Regions from separate parts of the Roseateles cavernae genome, predicted to be linked through region 2. Evidence: predicted binding sites of a transcription regulator. Region 2 holds the regulator's gene; each other region holds the start of a gene.
The links. Region 2 encodes FNR, which switches genes on or off when oxygen is low (the NO sensors DNR and NnrR bind a similar motif). Its sites were predicted from a motif close to TTGATNNNNATCAA; they were not measured.

Region 1 (5,747 bases), on a different contig from region 2:
TTCACCAACAACGGCGTGCCCGGCGCCAATGCGACGCGCCGGCCCTGGCTGGAACAGGCCGCGCTGGGCGGCACGCTGGCGCTGCTGGCCGGCGATGGGCTGGGGCTGGGCGGCCTGCCGCTGGCCCTGCTGGCCGGCGTCTGCTCGGCCGCCCATCTGGCGCGCTGGCTGCTGTGGCAGCCGCTGAAGACGCTGCGCACGCCGCTGGTCTGGGTGCTGCATCTGGCCTATCTGTGGATCCCGCTGCACCTGCTGCTGCGCGGCCTGGCGGCGCTGGGCCTGCTGGCCCCGACGCTGGCGACCCACGCGCTGACCCTGGGCGCCATCGGCGGGCTGGTCATCGGCATGATGACGCGCACCGCGCTGGGCCACACCGGCCGGCTGCTGCGGGCCAGCCGGGGCGATGTGGCGAGCTACGCGCTGGTCGCGGCCGCCGCCGTGGTGCGCGTCGGCTGGCCGCTGCTAGCGCCGGCGCAGACCGTCCACGCGGTGCTGCTGTCGGCCGCGCTGTGGTCGGCCGGCTTCGCTCTCTACGCGCTGCGCTACTGGCCGATCCTGACGCGCGCCCGCCTCGATGGCCGGCCGGGCTGAGAATCCGGCCATGGACTATCTGACGATCAAGACCCTGCACCAGGGCGCCGTGCTGCTCTCGGTCAGCGGCTTCTTCGCGCGCGGCCTCGGGTCCTTGCTGGGCGCTGCCTGGGTCGGCAGCCGGCCGGCCAGGACCTTGCCCCATCTGGTCGACTCGGTGCTGCTGCTGTCGGCGCTCGCGCTGGCCTGGATGCTGCGGCTATCGCCGCTCGAGGCGCCCTGGCTGCTGGCCAAGCTCCTCGGCCTGCTGCTCTATATCGCGCTGGGCATGCTGGCGCTGAAACCCGGCCGGCCACTGGCGCTGCGCGCGGCCGCCTGGCTCGCAGCGCTGGCAACCGTCGGCTGGATCGCCTCGGTGGCGATCAGCAAGAACCCGCTGGGCTGGTGGATCTACCTGGGATAGGCGCGTCACGCAGCGCCTGCACCTGCTCGACCAGCACCGGATAGATCTGCTCCGCCTGTGCAGTGTCGAAATCGGCGTGATAGCGCTTGGCGACGCCCGACGATGCCAGCAGCAGATGCCAGGTCGGCGCGACACTGCGCTCGGCCAGACACTGCTTGGCGCAGGCCAGCGCGCAGCCATCAATGGCAATGATGGGCCTGCCCTCGGCAGCCGCGTCGCGGGCACGGCGCACCAAGCTGCGCACATTGCCGCCGACACCGGAAATGCAGGACATCTCGGCTTCGCCCTCGCGGTCCAGGCGCAGAGCCAGATAGTTGGCCAGCTGGGCCGCACTGGAGCAGCCCGAGCAGGAATACACCAGGGGCAGTGGGCGCCTGGCGGGGACGGGTGTGCTGCTTGTCATCCAAACCTTCCGCAGTTTTTGATATTGGCGCAGCGAATCCGCGATGCTGTCTTGATCCAGAGCAAACCCTCTGGACGCGACAGGCGCGACGCTTGCGCCCATGACAAGCGACACACCCTTCGAGCTGCTCCTGCGCGGCGCCACCCTCCAGGCCGAGCCCCAGCGACTGCTCTTCGTCTTCACGACGGCCGAACTGCCCGAGGACCCCAGTCCTGAGCAGCGTGAGCGTTTTGCCAGCGGCCAGGGCGGCACGCTCTCACCACGGGTCTGCGTGGACAAGTCGCCTGCAGAGCTCGGCAGCTTCGAGGCCTTGCGTGCCGAGTCCGCCAAGGCCGGGCCACCCTGGCAGGTCGTCTTCATCGCCGCCCTGTCCGGCCAGGGCGGCAAGCCGGCGACCGAGGCCCGCATCGAGCAGGCGCTGCGCACCATGGTCGAGCGCATCCGCAGCGGCCAGCTTGAGGGGTTGCTGGCACTGGACGTCGAAGGCCGCCCGCTGAGTTTCGGCTGACCCCGCCGTGGCGCCTGCGGCGCCAGGTCGAGTCGGGAGTTTGCGTCAGCGCAAATCCACATTTAGTGTTTGAAGGATAGGCTGCACACCATATCTAGTGTTCAGAACCATCCATGTCAAACATCCATGCCAGCCTTCCCGCCCAGGTTCTCAAGCGTGATGGGCGCCACGCGGCCTTCGACGCCCAGAAGATCGCGCTGGCACTGCAACGCGCCGGCATTGCCAGCGGCGAGTACGGCGCCGACGAACAGGCCTTGTTGTGCGCCAGCGTGCTGAAGGTGCTGGCGCACCGCTTCCACGGTCAGGCACCCGGCGTCGAGCAGATCCAGGACATCGTCGAGCAGACCTTGATCGCGTCCAATCATCTGAAGACCGCGCGCGCCTACATCGTCTACCGCGAGCAGCACGCGCGGCTGCGTGAGGATCGCAAGACCCTGGTGGATGTCGAGCGCTCGATCAACGAGTACCTGAATCGCGACGACTGGCGCGTCAACGCCAATGCCAACCAGGGCTATTCGCTGGGCGGCCTGATCCTCAATGTGTCCGGCAAGATGACGGCCAACTACTGGCTCTCGCATGTCTATGCACCCGAGATCGGCCAGGCCCATCGAGACGGCGACCTGCACATCCACGATCTCGACATGCTCAGCGGCTACTGCGCCGGCTGGTCGCTGCGCACGCTCTTGCACGAAGGCCTGAACGGCGTGCCGGGCAAGGTCGAGGCCGGCCCCCCCAAACACATGAGCTCGGCGGTCGGCCAGATCGTCAATTTCCTCGGCACCTTGCAGAACGAGTGGGCCGGTGCGCAGGCCTTCTCTTCCTTCGATACCTATATGGCGCCCTTTGTGCGTGCCGATCGCATGAGCTACGCCGAGGTGCGCCAGTGCATCCAGGAGCTGGTCTACAACCTCAACGTGCCCTCGCGCTGGGGCACGCAGACGCCCTTCACCAACCTGACCTTCGACTGGACCTGCCCAGCGGACCTGCGCGAGCAGGTGCCGGTGATTGCCGGCCGGGAGATGCCGTTTTCCTACGGCGATCTGCAGCTCGAGATGGACATGATCAACCGCACTTACATCGACGTGATGACGGCCGGCGATGCCAAAGGCCGGGTCTTCACTTTCCCAATCCCGACCTACAACATCACACCCGATTTCCCCTGGGAGTCAGAAAACGCCGCCGCACTGTTCGAGATGACGGCCAAGTACGGCCTGCCCTACTTCCAGAACTTCGTGAACTCGGAGCTGGAGCCGAATATGGTGCGCTCGATGTGCTGCCGGCTGCAGCTGGACCTGCGCGAGCTGCTCAAGCGCGGCAACGGTCTGTTCGGCAGCGCCGAACAGACCGGCAGCATCGGTGTGGTCACGATCAATTGTGCGCGCCTGGGCCATCTGCACTGCGGCGACGAGGCCGGCCTGCTGGCTGCGCTGGATCGGCTTCTTGAGTTCGGCAGGCAGAGCCTGGAACTCAAGCGCGAGCTGATCCAGCGCCTGATGGACCAGGGCCTGTTTCCCTACAGCAAGCGCTATCTGGGCACCTTGCGCAACCATTTCTCGACCCTGGGCGTCAACGGCCTCAACGAGATGATCCGCAACTTCAGCGCCGACGACTACGACATCACCGACGCGCGCGGCCATGCGCTGGCGCTGCGCCTGCTCGACCATGTGCGCGCCCGCATCGTCGAGTTCCAGGAAGAAACCGGCCACCTCTACAACCTGGAGGCGACGCCGGCCGAGGGCACGACCTACCGCTTCGCCCGCGAGGACCGCAAACGCTGGCCCGAGATCCTGCAGGCCGGCAGCGCAGACCGTCCCTACTACACCAACTCCTCGCAGCTGCCGGTCGGCTTCACCGACGACCCCTTCGAGGCGCTGGAACGCCAGGAGGCGCTGCAGGCCAAGTACACCGGCGGCACCGTGCTGCATCTCTATATGGGTGAGCGCGTCTCGAGTGGCGCTGCGTGCCGCGAGCTGGTGCGGCGCGCGCTGAGCCGCTTCCGCCTGCCCTACATCACGGTCACGCCGACCTTCTCGATCTGCCCGAGCCATGGTTATCTGGCCGGAGAACACCCTTTCTGCCCCGCTTGCGATGAAGAGCGGCTCGAACAGAAGCGCCGCCGGGCCGCAGCCAACGATTCCATCCCCTGTTCAACCACCAAGGAGACTCTGCAATGATCCACCCTGTCCCGATGACCGAAACAGCCATCGCGCTGCGCGACGATGAGCGCCAACCCTGCGAAGTCTGGACGCGCGTGATGGGCTACCACCGGCCGGTCTCGAGTTTCAACACCGGCAAGCAGGGCGAGCACCAGGAGCGCCGCTTCTTCGCCGAGCCCGGTCTGCGCCGGGCCGCGTGAGCCTCCACCTGAGCACAGCCGCCGCCACCTTGCGGGTCGGCGGCCTGACGCCGCTGACCACGATCGACTTTCCCGGCCGGCTCGCGGCGGTTGTGTTTCTCCAGGGCTGCCCCTGGCGTTGCAGCTATTGCCATAACCCGGGTCTGCTGCCTGCCGATGCGCCGACGGTGCAATCATGGGGGGCCGTGCTGGCTTTTCTGCAGCGCCGCCGGGGCCTGCTCGACGGTGTGGTTTTCTCGGGCGGCGAACCGACCTTGCAGGCCGCCCTGCCTGCAGCCATCGCCGAGGTTCGTTCCCTCGGCTTCGCGATCGGCCTGCACAGCGCCGGCATCTACCCCGAGCGGCTGGCCGCCGTGCTGCCGCTGATCGACTGGCTGGGCCTCGACATCAAGGCGCCGCTGGACAGGATCGATGCGATCAGCGGCGTGCCCGGCAGCAGCGCCAAAGTCCAGACGGCGCTGCGCCTGGTTCTGAGCAGCGGCGTAGCCCATGAGTGCCGCACCACTTGGCACCCGAGTCTGTATCCTCAGCACGAGCTGCTGCTGCTGGCCCGCAAACTGGCAGCGCTCGGCGTTCGCCATTGGGCAGTGCAGCGCGCGAACATCAATGGAATGGCAGCCGCTTCACTGACATCCGCGGAGGTCAGCGACATCAGCGCATTGTTCGAGAGCTTCTGCCAACGCTAGAACGGCACAAACGCGCTACCGGGCCGGCTCGGAGAACTGTTCGATCTCCGCGAGCCCGGCCTTGCCGAGATCGCCGCGCGTTTACATCGCGTTACCGCACAACAGCGCGTCGGCACTTTGTCCTACTTGCTTGTCATGCACCGCCTTACGCTGCGCCTTGGCGCAAAGGCAGAAACTTTGCTCATCGCAACCAGCCATGAGTACGACATGACCATGATGTTCACAAACAATCTCCATGCCGAAGGTTGGTGGGATCACATGCCAGCCGGCCATCGTCTCGACATCCCCATGAACGCCGACGAGTTCTCCTCGTCAGGCGATGAAGGCGGCGCCACTCGGCCGGCCTCGCAGCCCAACACCTCGCCCCGTTTCATTCAGCGCAGCCATGCCAGCGCGTGGATCCTGTTCGCCGCCGTGGGCACAACGGGAGGTGCCCTCGCTGTGGCCACCATGAGTGACCCTCAAGGCATGCGCGAGCACTTGGATTTCGCACTGGCGGAGGTGAAACAACTGGCCGGTTCTTCTCCCATCACGACGACGGCACCGGCCACCGCACAGGCGCCTGCGCCTGTTCAGGACCCCACGCCCGTCGCGACCGCGCCATCCACTGCCGCCGCACCGAGTCTTCCGCTCGACGCGCCTTCGTCACCCATCGCATCGGCGGCCGGCCGAGGCACCAGCCATCTCGCGCCGGTCGCCTCCATCAAGCCGGTAGCCACGCCAGCGCCAAAAACGACCAAGGAACCGGCCGAAACCCTGCAAGTGATGCCGGGTCTGCCGCCACCCATCGCACTGGCGCC
Region 2 (5,747 bases):
GATCGAGCGCGAGGCCGGGACGGACGAGCAGTCCGCCTACGCCTTGAGCGAGAAGTCAACCTTTGTCGTGCCGCGCTGAGCGTGGCGGCGTCCCGCAGGAGCAAATATGAGTGAACCGCAAGCAAGCAGCGCGCCGAACCGACCCTGGTGGCGCGAATCGATGATGTGGCTGGTGATCGGCGGCCCCAGCGTGGTGGTGGTCGCCTCCTTTGTGACGCTGGCGCTGGCGATCACCCACCCGGACCCGGTGATCGAGGTGGTGCCGGCCCAGGCCAGCGCCGGCAGCGATGCGGCGCCGAGTTCGGCGCAGACCCCGGCGATGAAGGCCCGCAACCATGCGGCCACCGGGGGACGCTGATGGACGAGCCATCACGGCGCTCGCGCCTGGTCATGGCCATTCTGTGGCCCTCGTTCCTGATGGCGGGGGTGCTGGAGGTGCTGGTCTTCAGCCTGCTTGATCCGGCCGCGCTGGCCGAGGCCAGCGCACTGTCCAGCACCAGCATCTACACGCTGGGCTTTCTGGGCTTCTGGATCGTGACCGGGCTGAGCTCGGCGTTGAGCCTGTGGCTGGCCGGCTTGCCGCCGGCTTCTTCGCGCTGAATCAGCAGTTGCTGCTGTTCACCAGGCGCTGCAGGCCGGCCTGGTCGAGGATCTGGATCTGGCGCTGCTTGACGTCCAGCAGGCCCTCTTCCTGGAACTTGGAGAAGGTGCGCGACACGGTCTCCAGCTTCAGGCCCAGATAGCTGCCGATTTCCTCGCGCGTCATGCGCAGCACCAGGCTGGAGGCCGAGAAGCCGCGCGCCTGCAGGCGCTGGGTCAGGTTCAGCAGAAAGGCGGCCAGGCGCTCCTCGGCCCGCATGCTGCCCAGCAGCAGCATCACGCCATGGTCGCGCACGATCTCGCGGCTCATGATCTTGTGGAACTGGTGCTGCAGATCGGTGAATTCGCGCGACAGCTCCTCGAGCTGCTCATAGGGGATCACGCAGACCTGGGAGTCTTCCAGCGCCACCGCATCGCAGCTGTGGCGGTCATTGCTGATGCCGTCCAGCCCCAGCAGCTCGCCGGCCATCTGGAAGCCGGTGACCTGGTCGCGGCCGTCCTCGGACGACACGCAGGTCTTGAAGAAGCCGGTGCGCACCGCATAGAGCGACTGGAAGGCATCGCCGGTGCGGAACAAGGTGTCGCCGCGCGCGACCTGACGGCGCGTCGCCACCAGGCTGTCGAGCTGCTCCAGATCGGGCTTGGACAGGCCCACCGGCAGGCACAGCTCGCGCAGATTGCAGCTGGAGCAGGCGACCTTGAAGGGCTCGATCTTGATGGCGGGTGCGGTGCTCATGCCGCGCATTATGGTCTGTCCGGGGCCGCCGCCTTCCGTGCCAGTGTCCGGCTTGGGCGAAGAGTGGAGGGGTGTCAGCATGATGTTCCTCAAGGTTGCCGTGATTGTTGTCGGGGCCATACGCAGCAAGCTTGATGCAGGTCAATTGCCCGCCAGCTAGGCTTGGCACAGTGGCGGACATGCCAAACAGCACCACCGCCACAGCTCTCGGAATCAGCGAAGAACTGCTGCGTCGCTACGACGTGGCCGGCCCGCGCTACACCTCCTACCCGACCGCCGACCGTTTCGTCGAGGCCTTCACGGTGGCCCAGTACGAACAGGCGTTGGCCCAGCGCGCCAGCGGCTCGCTGGTCGGCGGCGGCACGCCGCTGTCGGTCTATGTGCATGTGCCGTTCTGCGAATCGGTCTGCTACTACTGCGCCTGCAACAAGGTCATCACCCGCCACCATGAGCGCGCCGGCGAGTATCTGCAGGCCCTGAACACCGAGATGGACCTGACACTGGCCCATCTGGGCCGTGCACAGACCGTGTCGCAGCTGCATCTGGGGGGCGGCTCGCCGACCTTTCTGAGCGATGCCGAGCTGAGCCAGCTGATGCTGGACCTGCGCAGCCGCTTCAAGCTGGCGGCCGGCGCCGAGATCTCGATCGAAGTCGACCCGCGCACCGTCACCGAGCAGCGCCTGACGCATCTGCGCAGCCTGGGCTTCAACCGGCTGAGCTTCGGCGTGCAGGACTTCGATGCCGAGGTGCAGAAGGCGGTGCACCGCATCCAGAGCTTTGACAGCGTGGCCAGCCTGATGAGCCAGGCCCGCGCGCTGGGCTTCGAGTCGACCAATGTCGACCTGATCTACGGCCTGCCGCTGCAGACCCCCGAGTCTTTTGCCCGCACCGTCGCCCAGGTCGCGGCGCTGCGGCCCGACCGCATCGCGCTCTACGGCTATGCCCATCTGCCGCAGCGCTTCAAGCCGCAGCGCCGCATCGACATCACCCAGTTGCCGCCGGCCGCCGACAAGCTGCACATGCTCTCGGGGGCGATCAGCGGTTTCATTGCCCAGGGCTACAGCTATATCGGCATGGATCATTTCGCCTTGCCGACCGACTCGCTGGCGGTGGCCAAGCGCCAGGGGCGCCTGCACCGCAATTTCCAGGGCTACAGCACCCAGGCCGACTGCGACCTGATCGGGCTGGGCGTCTCGGCCATCGGCCGGGTCGGTGCCACCTACAGCCAGAACGCCAAGACCTTGCCCGAGTACTACGACGCGCTGCGCCAGGGCCAGTTGCCGGTGGTGCGCGGCCTGGCGCTGACGCGCGACGACCTGCTGCGCCGCGCGATGATCATGGCGCTGATGTGCCAGGGCCGGGTCGAATTCGAGTCGATCGAGCTGGCCCATCTGATCAAGGTGGGCGAGTACTTCCGGCCCGAGCTGGAGCGGCTGGCTCCGCTGCAGCAGGCCGGCATGGTCACGATCACGCCGGACGCGATCGAGGTGACGGCGCTGGGCTGGTACTTCGTGCGGGCCGTCGCGATGGTGTTCGACCGTTATCTGCAGGCCGATCGCACAAGAGAGCGCTTTTCTAAGATCATCTGAGCATGGATGCAGCTCTTGCCGGCTCGGCCCTGCTGATGGGCCTGGCCGGTTCCCCCCATTGCCTGGCGATGTGCGGCGCGGCCTGCGCCGGCCTGAGCGGCGGCGCGCCGCGCGCGATGGCCTCGTTCCAGCTCGGGCGCTGGCTCAGCTACGCCGCCGGCGGTGCGCTGGCGGCCGCCAGCGTCGGCTGGGCCGCGCAGCTGGGCCAGGCCACCGCGGTGCTGCGGCCGCTGTGGCTGATGGTGCATATGGCGGCGCTGGGCCTGGGGCTTTATCTGCTGTGGCGCGGGCGCCAGCCGGCCTGGCTGGAGAACCTCGGCCAGCGGGTCTCGCGCGAAACCAGCGTGTCGCTGGCGGGGCTGCGGCCCGGTCAGGCGGTGCTGGGAGGGGCCCGGCCCACCCGCGCGCTGCTGGGCGGCCTGGCCTGGCTGGCCTGGCCCTGCGGCCTGCTGCAGTCGGCCCTGGTGGTGGCGGCGCTGGCCTCGGGGCCGGCGCAGGGGGCGCTGGTGATGACGGCGTTCGCCGCCGGCTCCGGCCTGGGTCTGGTGCTCGGGCCGGCGTTGCTGCGCCGCCTGTTCGGGGTCGGGGAGGGCGGCCTGGTCTGGGCGATCCGGCTGGCCGGGCTGGGTCTGGCGGCGGCCTCGGTTTTCGCGCTGGGCCATGGGGTCTGGGTGCAGATCGCCGACTGGTGTGGTCGCGCTTTTTGAGTCCAACACTTATATAAGACTTGAGCCCTTCGCCGGACTTGCCGGCATAGAATCGGCGCCTCAGTCGTTTCACCCCTTGCGCTTTGCGCGGAGCAGACCACACATGTATCAACACATCAAGGTGCCCGAGGGCGGGCAGAAGATCACCGTCAACGCCGACTTCTCCCTGAATGTGCCCGATCAGCCCATCATTCCCTTCATCGAGGGCGATGGCACCGGTTTCGACATCACACCGGTGATGATCAAGGTGGTCGATGCGGCGGTGGCCAAGGCCTACGGCGGCCAGAAGAAGATCCACTGGATGGAGATCTATGCCGGCGAGAAGGCCACCCAGGTCTACGGCCCCGATGTCTGGCTGCCGGCCGAGACGCTGGAGGTGCTGCGCGAGTATGTGGTCTCGATCAAGGGGCCGCTGACCACGCCGGTCGGCGGCGGCATCCGTTCGCTGAACGTCGCGCTGCGCCAGGAACTGGACCTGTATGTCTGCCTGCGTCCGGTGCAGTATTTCAAGGGCGTGCCCTCGCCGCTGAAGGAGCCCGAGAAGACCCATATGGTGATCTTCCGCGAGAACTCGGAAGACATTTACGCCGGCATCGAGTACGAGGCCGAGAGCGACAAGGCCAGGAAGCTGATCAAGTTCCTGCAGGAGGAGATGGGCGTCAAGAAGATCCGCTTCCCCGATACCTCGGGCATCGGCATCAAGCCGGTTTCGCGTGAAGGCACCGAGCGCCTGGTGCGCAAGGCCATCCAGTACGCGATCGACAACGACAAGCCCAGCGTCACCATCGTGCACAAGGGCAATATCATGAAGTACACCGAGGGTGGCTTCCGTGACTGGGCCTACAGCCTGGCGCAAAAGGAATTCGGCGCCGAGCTGATCGACGGCGGCCCCTGGTGCAAGTTCAAGAGCCCGAAGAGCGGCAAGGACATCACGATCAAGGATTCGATCGCCGACGCCTTCCTGCAGCAGATCCTGCTGCGTCCGGCCGAGTACTCGGTGGTCGCGACGCTGAACCTCAACGGCGACTACATCTCCGATGCGCTGGCCGCCCAGGTCGGCGGTATCGGCATCGCGCCCGGCGCCAATATGTCGGACTCGGTGGCCTGCTTCGAAGCCACCCATGGCACCGCGCCGAAGTATGCCGGCAAGGACTATGTCAACCCGGGCAGCGAAATCCTGTCGGCCGAGATGATGCTGCGCCATATGGGCTGGACGGCCGCCGCCGACCTGATCATCAGCTCGCTGGAAAAGGCCATCGCCAGCAAAAAGGTCACCTATGACTTCGCCCGCCTGATGGACGGCGCGACCCAGGTCTCCTGCTCCGGTTTCGGCCAGGTCATGATCGACCAGATGTAGAACTTCCCATCCGGCAGGGTGCCGGATCTGAGCTGCGTGCCGCCTCAGGCGGCGCGCAGCGCCTCGCTTTCCTGCATCAGCTCGGCCTCGTCCAGCGGGCGGATGTTCTGTGCCAGTTGCCCCTTGGGGCCTTGCACCAGATCAAAGCTGACCCGGCCACCCTGGCGCAGCGTACGAAAGCCTTCCATCTGGATGGCCGAAAAATGGGCGAATACATCCTCGCCGCCCGCCTCCGGTTCAAGAAAGCCGAAGCCCTTGGCGTCGTTGAACCATTTCACCGTTCCTACTGCCATAACCGTCTCCACCCCACTGGTTTTTGTACCGGCGGGATTCTCAAAGCGCGGTCCACCGGCTGTCAATTCAGGGCCTGCCCGGGGGGTAGTTGTACGGATGGGTGGGTTCGGGCGTTGAAAAGGCGCGCAGCTCGCCCCCATATCCCGCAGTGCTTGTGGAATGCTTGACGGAAGATCCCCTTGCAGCGGCGCGCTCCGGCCCCACTCTATAGAATCAGCCCATGCCCGATCTACCCAACAAGCCCCCCGAACCGCCGGTGAAAACCCCGGGCGTCGGGCCCGGCCGCGACGATGCGGACGGCACCACCACGCTGGAACGGGTGGCGCAGAAAACCGAGCCGCCGCGCCTGTACCAGGTGCTGCTGCTCAATGATGATTTCACGCCCATGGAGTTTGTCGTCATGGTGCTACAAGAGTTTTTTCGCCATGACTTGGATACTGCAACCCAAATCATGCTGAAAATCC
Region 3 (5,747 bases), on a different contig from region 2:
GCTGGCACCGCCGCCCAGGCTCAGATTCAGCACCCGGGCCGGGTTCGGATTGCTGGGCACGCCCGGCACATCGACGCCCATGGCCCAGCGCATGCCGGCCATGATGTCGGAGTCAAAGCCGCCGCACTTGCCCAGCACCCGCACCGGCAACAGCTTGGCACCCCAGGCCACGCCGGCCATGCCCAGGCCGTTGTTGCTGACGGCCGCGATCAGGCCGGCGACGCGCGTGCCGTGCCAGGAACTCCGGCCATTACCGACATCCTCACTGGTGCAGTCAGGGCCAAGCGTTCCAGCGTTGACATCGGCCTGCGTCACCCAGTCGCCGGGATCGGAGGCATTGCTGTCATGACCATTGCCGTCATTGGCGATCGCCAGGCCGCGGGCATCCGCGTTGCTGTAGGCGACGAAGTCATAGCCGCCGACCAAATTGGCCGCCAGATCGGGATGATCGGGGAGCACGCCGGTGTCGAGCACCGCCACGACGATGGAAGCACTGCCGGTGGTGCGGTCCCAGGCGGTCGGCGCATTGATGCCGGAGACGACCTCGCCGGCCGGCGGCTTCAGATACCACTGCCCGGCGGCCGGCCCGGACCCGGCCACGGTCGCATAGGCCGGGTCATTGGGCACCAGGCTGTGACGGCGCAGATGGTCGACCTCGACCTGCTCGACCTCCGGATCGGCCGCCAGGCGGCGTGCCAGATCGGCCGAGCTCAGACCCTGGGCGCGCACCACCTGGGTCCGGGCATCCAGGCTCAGGCCGGCGCGCAGCCCGCCCCGGGCCGCCAGCCCGGTGCGCAGCGCCAGCGCATGGGCGCGCTGGCCGGCCAGATCGGCCACCTCGGCAGCCGCCGCCCGGCTGGCCATGGGTTTGGCCAGCACCGAGGGCGCGGCCGCCTTGAAGCGCACGATCACGCGGGCCTGTGCCTCGTTCGTTGCGCTCGCGGTGGCTGTCGCGGCCGACAGGCCGATAGGCAGGCCGGCCAGGCCCAGGCTCAGGGCCAGCAAAGAGGGACGGAACACGGGGCTGCGTAGGCGCTTCATGGCTTGACCCATCCTGGGCTCGGGCACGCCCAGCGGGCGCAATCAGCGCAGTTTAGAGGGCCGACCTTTGCGTCCGTGTGTAAACAAACGCAAAACCACCCGGGTGTTCGGCCGACCAAGCAAAAAGGCCTTGCCCGTCGCCGGGCAAGGCCTTGAGGTCAACCGGACGGGCTGCTTACTTGGAAATCACGCGCACCATCTCGAGCACCTTGTTCGAGTAGCCCCACTCGTTGTCATACCAGGCCACCAGCTTGACGAAGGTGGAGTCCAGCGCGATGCCGGCGTCGGCATCGAAGATCGAGGTGCGGGCATCGCCGCGGAAGTCGGTGGCAACCACCTTGTCCTCGGTATAGCCCAGCACGCCCTTCAGTGCGCCTTCCGACTGTGCCTTGAACTCGGCGCAGATCTCCTTGTACGAGGCCTCGCTGTTCAGCTCCACGGTCAGGTCCACCACCGACACGTCCGAGGTCGGCACGCGGAAGCTCATGCCGGTCAGCTTCTTGTTCAGCTCGGGGATCACGACGCCGACGGCCTTGGCCGCACCGGTGCTCGAAGGGATGATGTTTTCCAGGATGCCGCGGCCGCCGCGCCAGTCCTTGTTGCTCGGGCCGTCGACGGTCTTCTGGGTCGCGGTGGCGGCGTGCACGGTGGTCATCAGGCCGCGCTTGATGCCCCACTTGTCGTTCAGCACCTTGGCCAGCGGGGCCAGGCAGTTGGTCGTGCAGGAAGCGTTCGAGATGATGGCCTGGCCGGCGTAGGTCTTGTCATTGACGCCGAACACAAACATCGGCGTGTCGTCCTTGCTCGGGGCCGAGAACACCACCTTCTTGGCGCCAGCGGCCAGATGCTTCTCGCCGCTGGCCTTGTCCAGGAACAGGCCGGTGGCTTCGACGACGATGTCGGCACCGACGTCGTTCCACTTCAGGTTGGCGGGATCACGCTCCTGCGTCAGGCGGATCTTCTTGCCGTTGACGACCAGGGTGTTGCCGTCGACCGCGACCTCGCCGTCGAACTTGCCATGCACGCTGTCGTACTTCAGCATGTAGGCCAGATAGTCGGGCTCCAGCAGGTCGTTGATGCCGACGACTTCAATGTCCTTGAAGTTGGCGATGGCGGCACGGAACACCATGCGGCCGATGCGGCCGAAGCCGTTGATACCGATCTTGATCGTCATAGAGGTCTCCTAAGTCAGAAAAGCAAAATCCATGAAAAAGGGGCGCCACGCACCCCTTCGAACTCAAACCATCACTTCTTCGTCTTCAAACGGGCCAGGCCCAGTGCCACCTTGACCGTGTCCACCACATTCTCGGGCGTGAAGCCGAAATGCTTGAACAGCACCGGTGCCGGGGCCGACTCGCCGTAGCTGTCGATGCCGACGACGGCAGCGACGCCGTACTTCCACCAGCCATCGCTGACACCCATTTCCACCGCGACGCGCGGCAGGCCTTCGGGCAGCACGGCCTTCTTGTACTTGGCGTCCTGGCGGTCGAACACCGTGGTCGAGGGCATCGAGACCACGCGCACCGCGATGCCCTCGGCGGCCAGCGAGGCCTGGGCATGCAGGGCCAGCTGCACCTCGGAGCCGGTGGCGATGATCACGCCCTGGGCCTTCTTCTTCAGGCCCACCTCGGCCGGCTCGCTCAGGACATAGCCACCCTTGCTGATCTCGTCCAGATTGGCCTTGGGCGCATAGGGCAGGTTCTGACGGCTCAGCGCCAGCACGCTGGGGCGGGTGGCATTGCCGATGGCCATGGTCCAGGCCACAGCGGTCTCGGTGGTGTCGGCCGGGCGCCAGACATCCAGGCCTGGGATCAGGCGCAGCGAGGCCACATGCTCGATGCTCTGGTGGGTCGGACCGTCCTCGCCCAGGCCGATCGAGTCGTGCGTGAACACATGGATGACGCGCTGCTTCATCAGCGCGGCCATGCGGATCGCGTTGCGGCTGTAGTCGCTGAAGGTCAGGAAGGTGCCGCCATAAGGGATGTAGCCGCCATGCAGCGCGATGCCGTTCATGATGGCGGCCATGCCGAACTCGCGCACGCCGTAATTGATGTGGCGACCGCCGTTGGCGCTGCCGTCGGCTTCCAGGCGGAAGGCCGGCGTGCTCTTGGTATTGGTCAGGTTGGAGCCGGTCAGATCGGCCGAGCCGCCCAGCAGTTCGGGCACGGCGGCGGTGAAGGCCTCCAGTGCCAGCTGGCTCGCCTTGCGGCTGGCGACGGTCTCGCCCTTGGTGTGGGCGGCCACCACCGCGTCCACCGCGGTCTGCGCGAAGTTGGCCGGCAGCACGCCGGCCATGCGGCGCTGGAACTCGGCGGCCAGCTCGGGGTGGGCCGTGGCATAGGCGTCGAAACGCTCGTCCCAGGCCTGCTCCAGCGCGGTGCCCTTGGCCTTGGCGTCCCAGTCGGCATAGACCTCGGCCGGCACGACGAAGGGCTCGTGGGTCCAGCCCAGCGCCTCGCGGGTCAGCTTGATCTCGTCGCCGCCCAGCGGCTCGCCATGGGCCTTGGCGGTGTTGGCACGGTTCGGGCTGCCCTTGCCGATATGGGTCTTCGCGATGATCAGCGAGGGCATGTCGGTGCTCATCTTGGCCAGCGCGATCGCGGCGTCAACCGCATCGACATCATGGCCGTCGACCGGGCCGATCACGTTCCAGCCATAGGCCTCGAACCGCTGGGCGGTGTTGTCGATGAACCAGGGAGCGACCTGGCCGTCGATCGAGATGCCGTTGTCGTCATAGATCGCGATCAGCTTGTTCAGCTTCCAGGCGCCGGCCAGCGCGCAGGCCTCGTGGCTGATGCCCTCCATCAGGCAGCCGTCGCCCAGGAAGGCGTAGGTGTGGTGGTCCACCACCGCATGGCCGTCGCGGTTGAATTCCTTGGCCAGCATCTTCTCGGCCAGCGCCAGGCCCACGGCATTGGTGATGCCCTGGCCCAGCGGGCCGGTGGTGGTCTCGACACCGGGGGTGATGCCCACCTCGGGATGGCCCGGGGTCTTGCTGTGCAGCTGGCGGAAGGCCTTCAGCTCGGCCATCGGCAGCTCGTAGCCCGTCAGGTGCAGCAGCGCATAGATCAGCATCGAGCCGTGGCCATTGCTCAGCACGAAGCGGTCGCGGTCGGCCCATTGCGGGTTGGCCGGGTTGTGGCGCAAATGGCGGCCCCACAGCGCGACGGCGATATCGGCCATGCCCATCGGTGCGCCGGGGTGGCCCGAGTTGGCTTGCTGCACGGCGTCCATGGCCAGTGCGCGAATGGCGTTGGCCATCAAAGTGGGGTTGCTTGCAGCGGTTTGAGCCATGGTGGATGCGGGCGGAGTTGCGGGTAAACACGGGATTTTACTTGGCCGCCGGCCCACCCCGGCTTGACCCAGAGCAAGACCTCGCGGCGCCCGAGCTGGCACGCTGCACCATGCACTGCCGGAGACACCGATGACCGCACTGACGCTTCGCATCATCCGCGACGAACACCATGCGCTGGCCGCGATGCTGCGCACGATACCGCTGCTGCTGGCCCAGCACCGCCAGCAGGGCAGCCGGCCCGATTTCGACGCGCTGCGCGCGATGCTGTTCTATGTCGACGAGTTCCCCGAGCGCCTGCACCACCCGAAGGAAACCGAGCTGCTGTTTCCGAAGCTGCGGGCGCGGGCGCCGCAGTCGCGCGAGCTGCTGGACCGGCTCGACGCCGACCATGGCCGCGGCGAGCGCGCGGTGCGCGAGCTGCAGCACCGGCTGCTGGCCTTCGAGCTGCTCGGCGAGCCGCGCCGCGCCGCCTTCGAGCAGGCCGCCCAGCGCTATGTCGACGCCTATCTGCAGCATATGGCGCTGGAGGAGCGCGAGGTGCTGCCGCTGGCCGAGCAGGTGCTCGGCCCCGCAGACTGGGCCGAGCTCGACGAGGCCTTCGCCGGCAACCGCGACCCGCTGACCGGCCATGTGCCGGACGCCGAGTACCAGGCCTTGTTCTCCCGCATCCTGAACCTGGTGCCCGCGCCGCTGGGCTTGGGCCCGCCGGACTGACCCCCGGCGGCGCACCCTACACTCCCGCCCCATGCGAGCCATCATCCTCGCGGCCGGGCGCGGCGAGCGCATGCGGCCGCTGACCGACACCACCCCGAAGCCGCTGCTGAACGTGCGCGGCAAGCCGCTGATCGTCTGGCATATCGAGGCCCTGGCCGCCGCCGGCGTGCGCGATATCGTGATCAACACGGCCTGGCTGGCCGAGCAGTTCCCGGCCACGCTGGGCGACGGCCGCGCCTGGGGCCTGCGTCTGCACTACTCGGTCGAGGCGCAGGCGTTGGAGACCGCCGGCGGCATCGCCCAGGCCCTGCCGCTGCTGACGGCCGATGGCGACGCGGCCTTCTGGGTGGTTTCGGCCGATGTCTTTCTGCCGGCGTTCCGCTTCGACGCCGATCAGGCCCGGCGCTTCGCCGACGGCCCGCGGCTGGCCCATCTGTGGATGGTGGCCAACAGCCCGCACCACCCCGACGGGGATTTCGCGATCAGCGCCGAGGGCCTGGCGGCCACCGCAGGCGGGCCGCGCCACACCTGGTCCTGCATCGGCCTGTACCGCGCCGAGATGTTCACCGGCATCACCCCGGGCACGCGCGCGCGGCTGCGGCCCTATCTGGACGCCGGCATCGCCGCCGGCCGCATCGGCGCCGAGTTCTACGCCGGGCCCTGGGCCGATGTGGGCACGGCGGCGCGGCTGGACGCC

Region 1: ABGI63_RS20025 (ribonucleotide reductase subunit alpha) is a predicted target of FNR. The motif match lies at 1,449-1,462, and genes of this name have one in related genera.
Region 3: ABGI63_RS06270 (hemerythrin domain-containing protein) is a predicted target of FNR. The motif match lies at 4,399-4,412, and genes of this name have one in related genera.

Annotation. Positions count from the first base shown of each region.
Region 1 covers NZ_JBDPLH010000009.1:7,968-13,714, reverse strand. Annotated here, with positions in the region: gene ABGI63_RS20040 (NnrS family protein) at 1-591, shown strand, start outside; gene ABGI63_RS20035 (SirB2 family protein) at 602-994, shown strand; gene ABGI63_RS20030 (putative zinc-binding protein) at 954-1,397, opposite strand; gene ABGI63_RS20025 (ribonucleotide reductase subunit alpha) at 1,498-1,905, shown strand; gene ABGI63_RS20020 (ribonucleoside triphosphate reductase) at 2,019-4,079, shown strand; gene nrdD (anaerobic ribonucleoside-triphosphate reductase) at 4,076-4,261, shown strand; gene ABGI63_RS20010 (anaerobic ribonucleoside-triphosphate reductase activating protein) at 4,258-4,947, shown strand; gene ABGI63_RS20005 (hypothetical protein) at 5,155-5,747, shown strand, end outside.
Region 2 covers NZ_JBDPLH010000012.1:52,215-57,961, forward strand. Annotated here, with positions in the region: gene ccoG (cytochrome c oxidase accessory protein CcoG) at 1-79, shown strand, start outside; gene ABGI63_RS23020 (hypothetical protein) at 107-358, shown strand; gene ABGI63_RS23025 (hypothetical protein) at 358-600, shown strand; gene fnr (fumarate/nitrate reduction transcriptional regulator Fnr) at 602-1,336, opposite strand; gene hemN (oxygen-independent coproporphyrinogen III oxidase) at 1,516-2,925, shown strand; gene ABGI63_RS23040 (sulfite exporter TauE/SafE family protein) at 2,928-3,632, shown strand; gene icd (NADP-dependent isocitrate dehydrogenase) at 3,736-4,989, shown strand; gene ABGI63_RS23050 (cold-shock protein) at 5,034-5,282, opposite strand; gene clpS (ATP-dependent Clp protease adapter ClpS) at 5,504-5,747, shown strand, end outside.
Region 3 covers NZ_JBDPLH010000001.1:1,319,291-1,325,037, reverse strand. Annotated here, with positions in the region: gene ABGI63_RS06285 (S8 family peptidase) at 1-1,041, opposite strand, end outside; gene gap (type I glyceraldehyde-3-phosphate dehydrogenase) at 1,217-2,215, opposite strand; gene tkt (transketolase) at 2,287-4,335, opposite strand; gene ABGI63_RS06270 (hemerythrin domain-containing protein) at 4,466-5,050, shown strand; gene murU (N-acetylmuramate alpha-1-phosphate uridylyltransferase MurU) at 5,082-5,747, shown strand, end outside.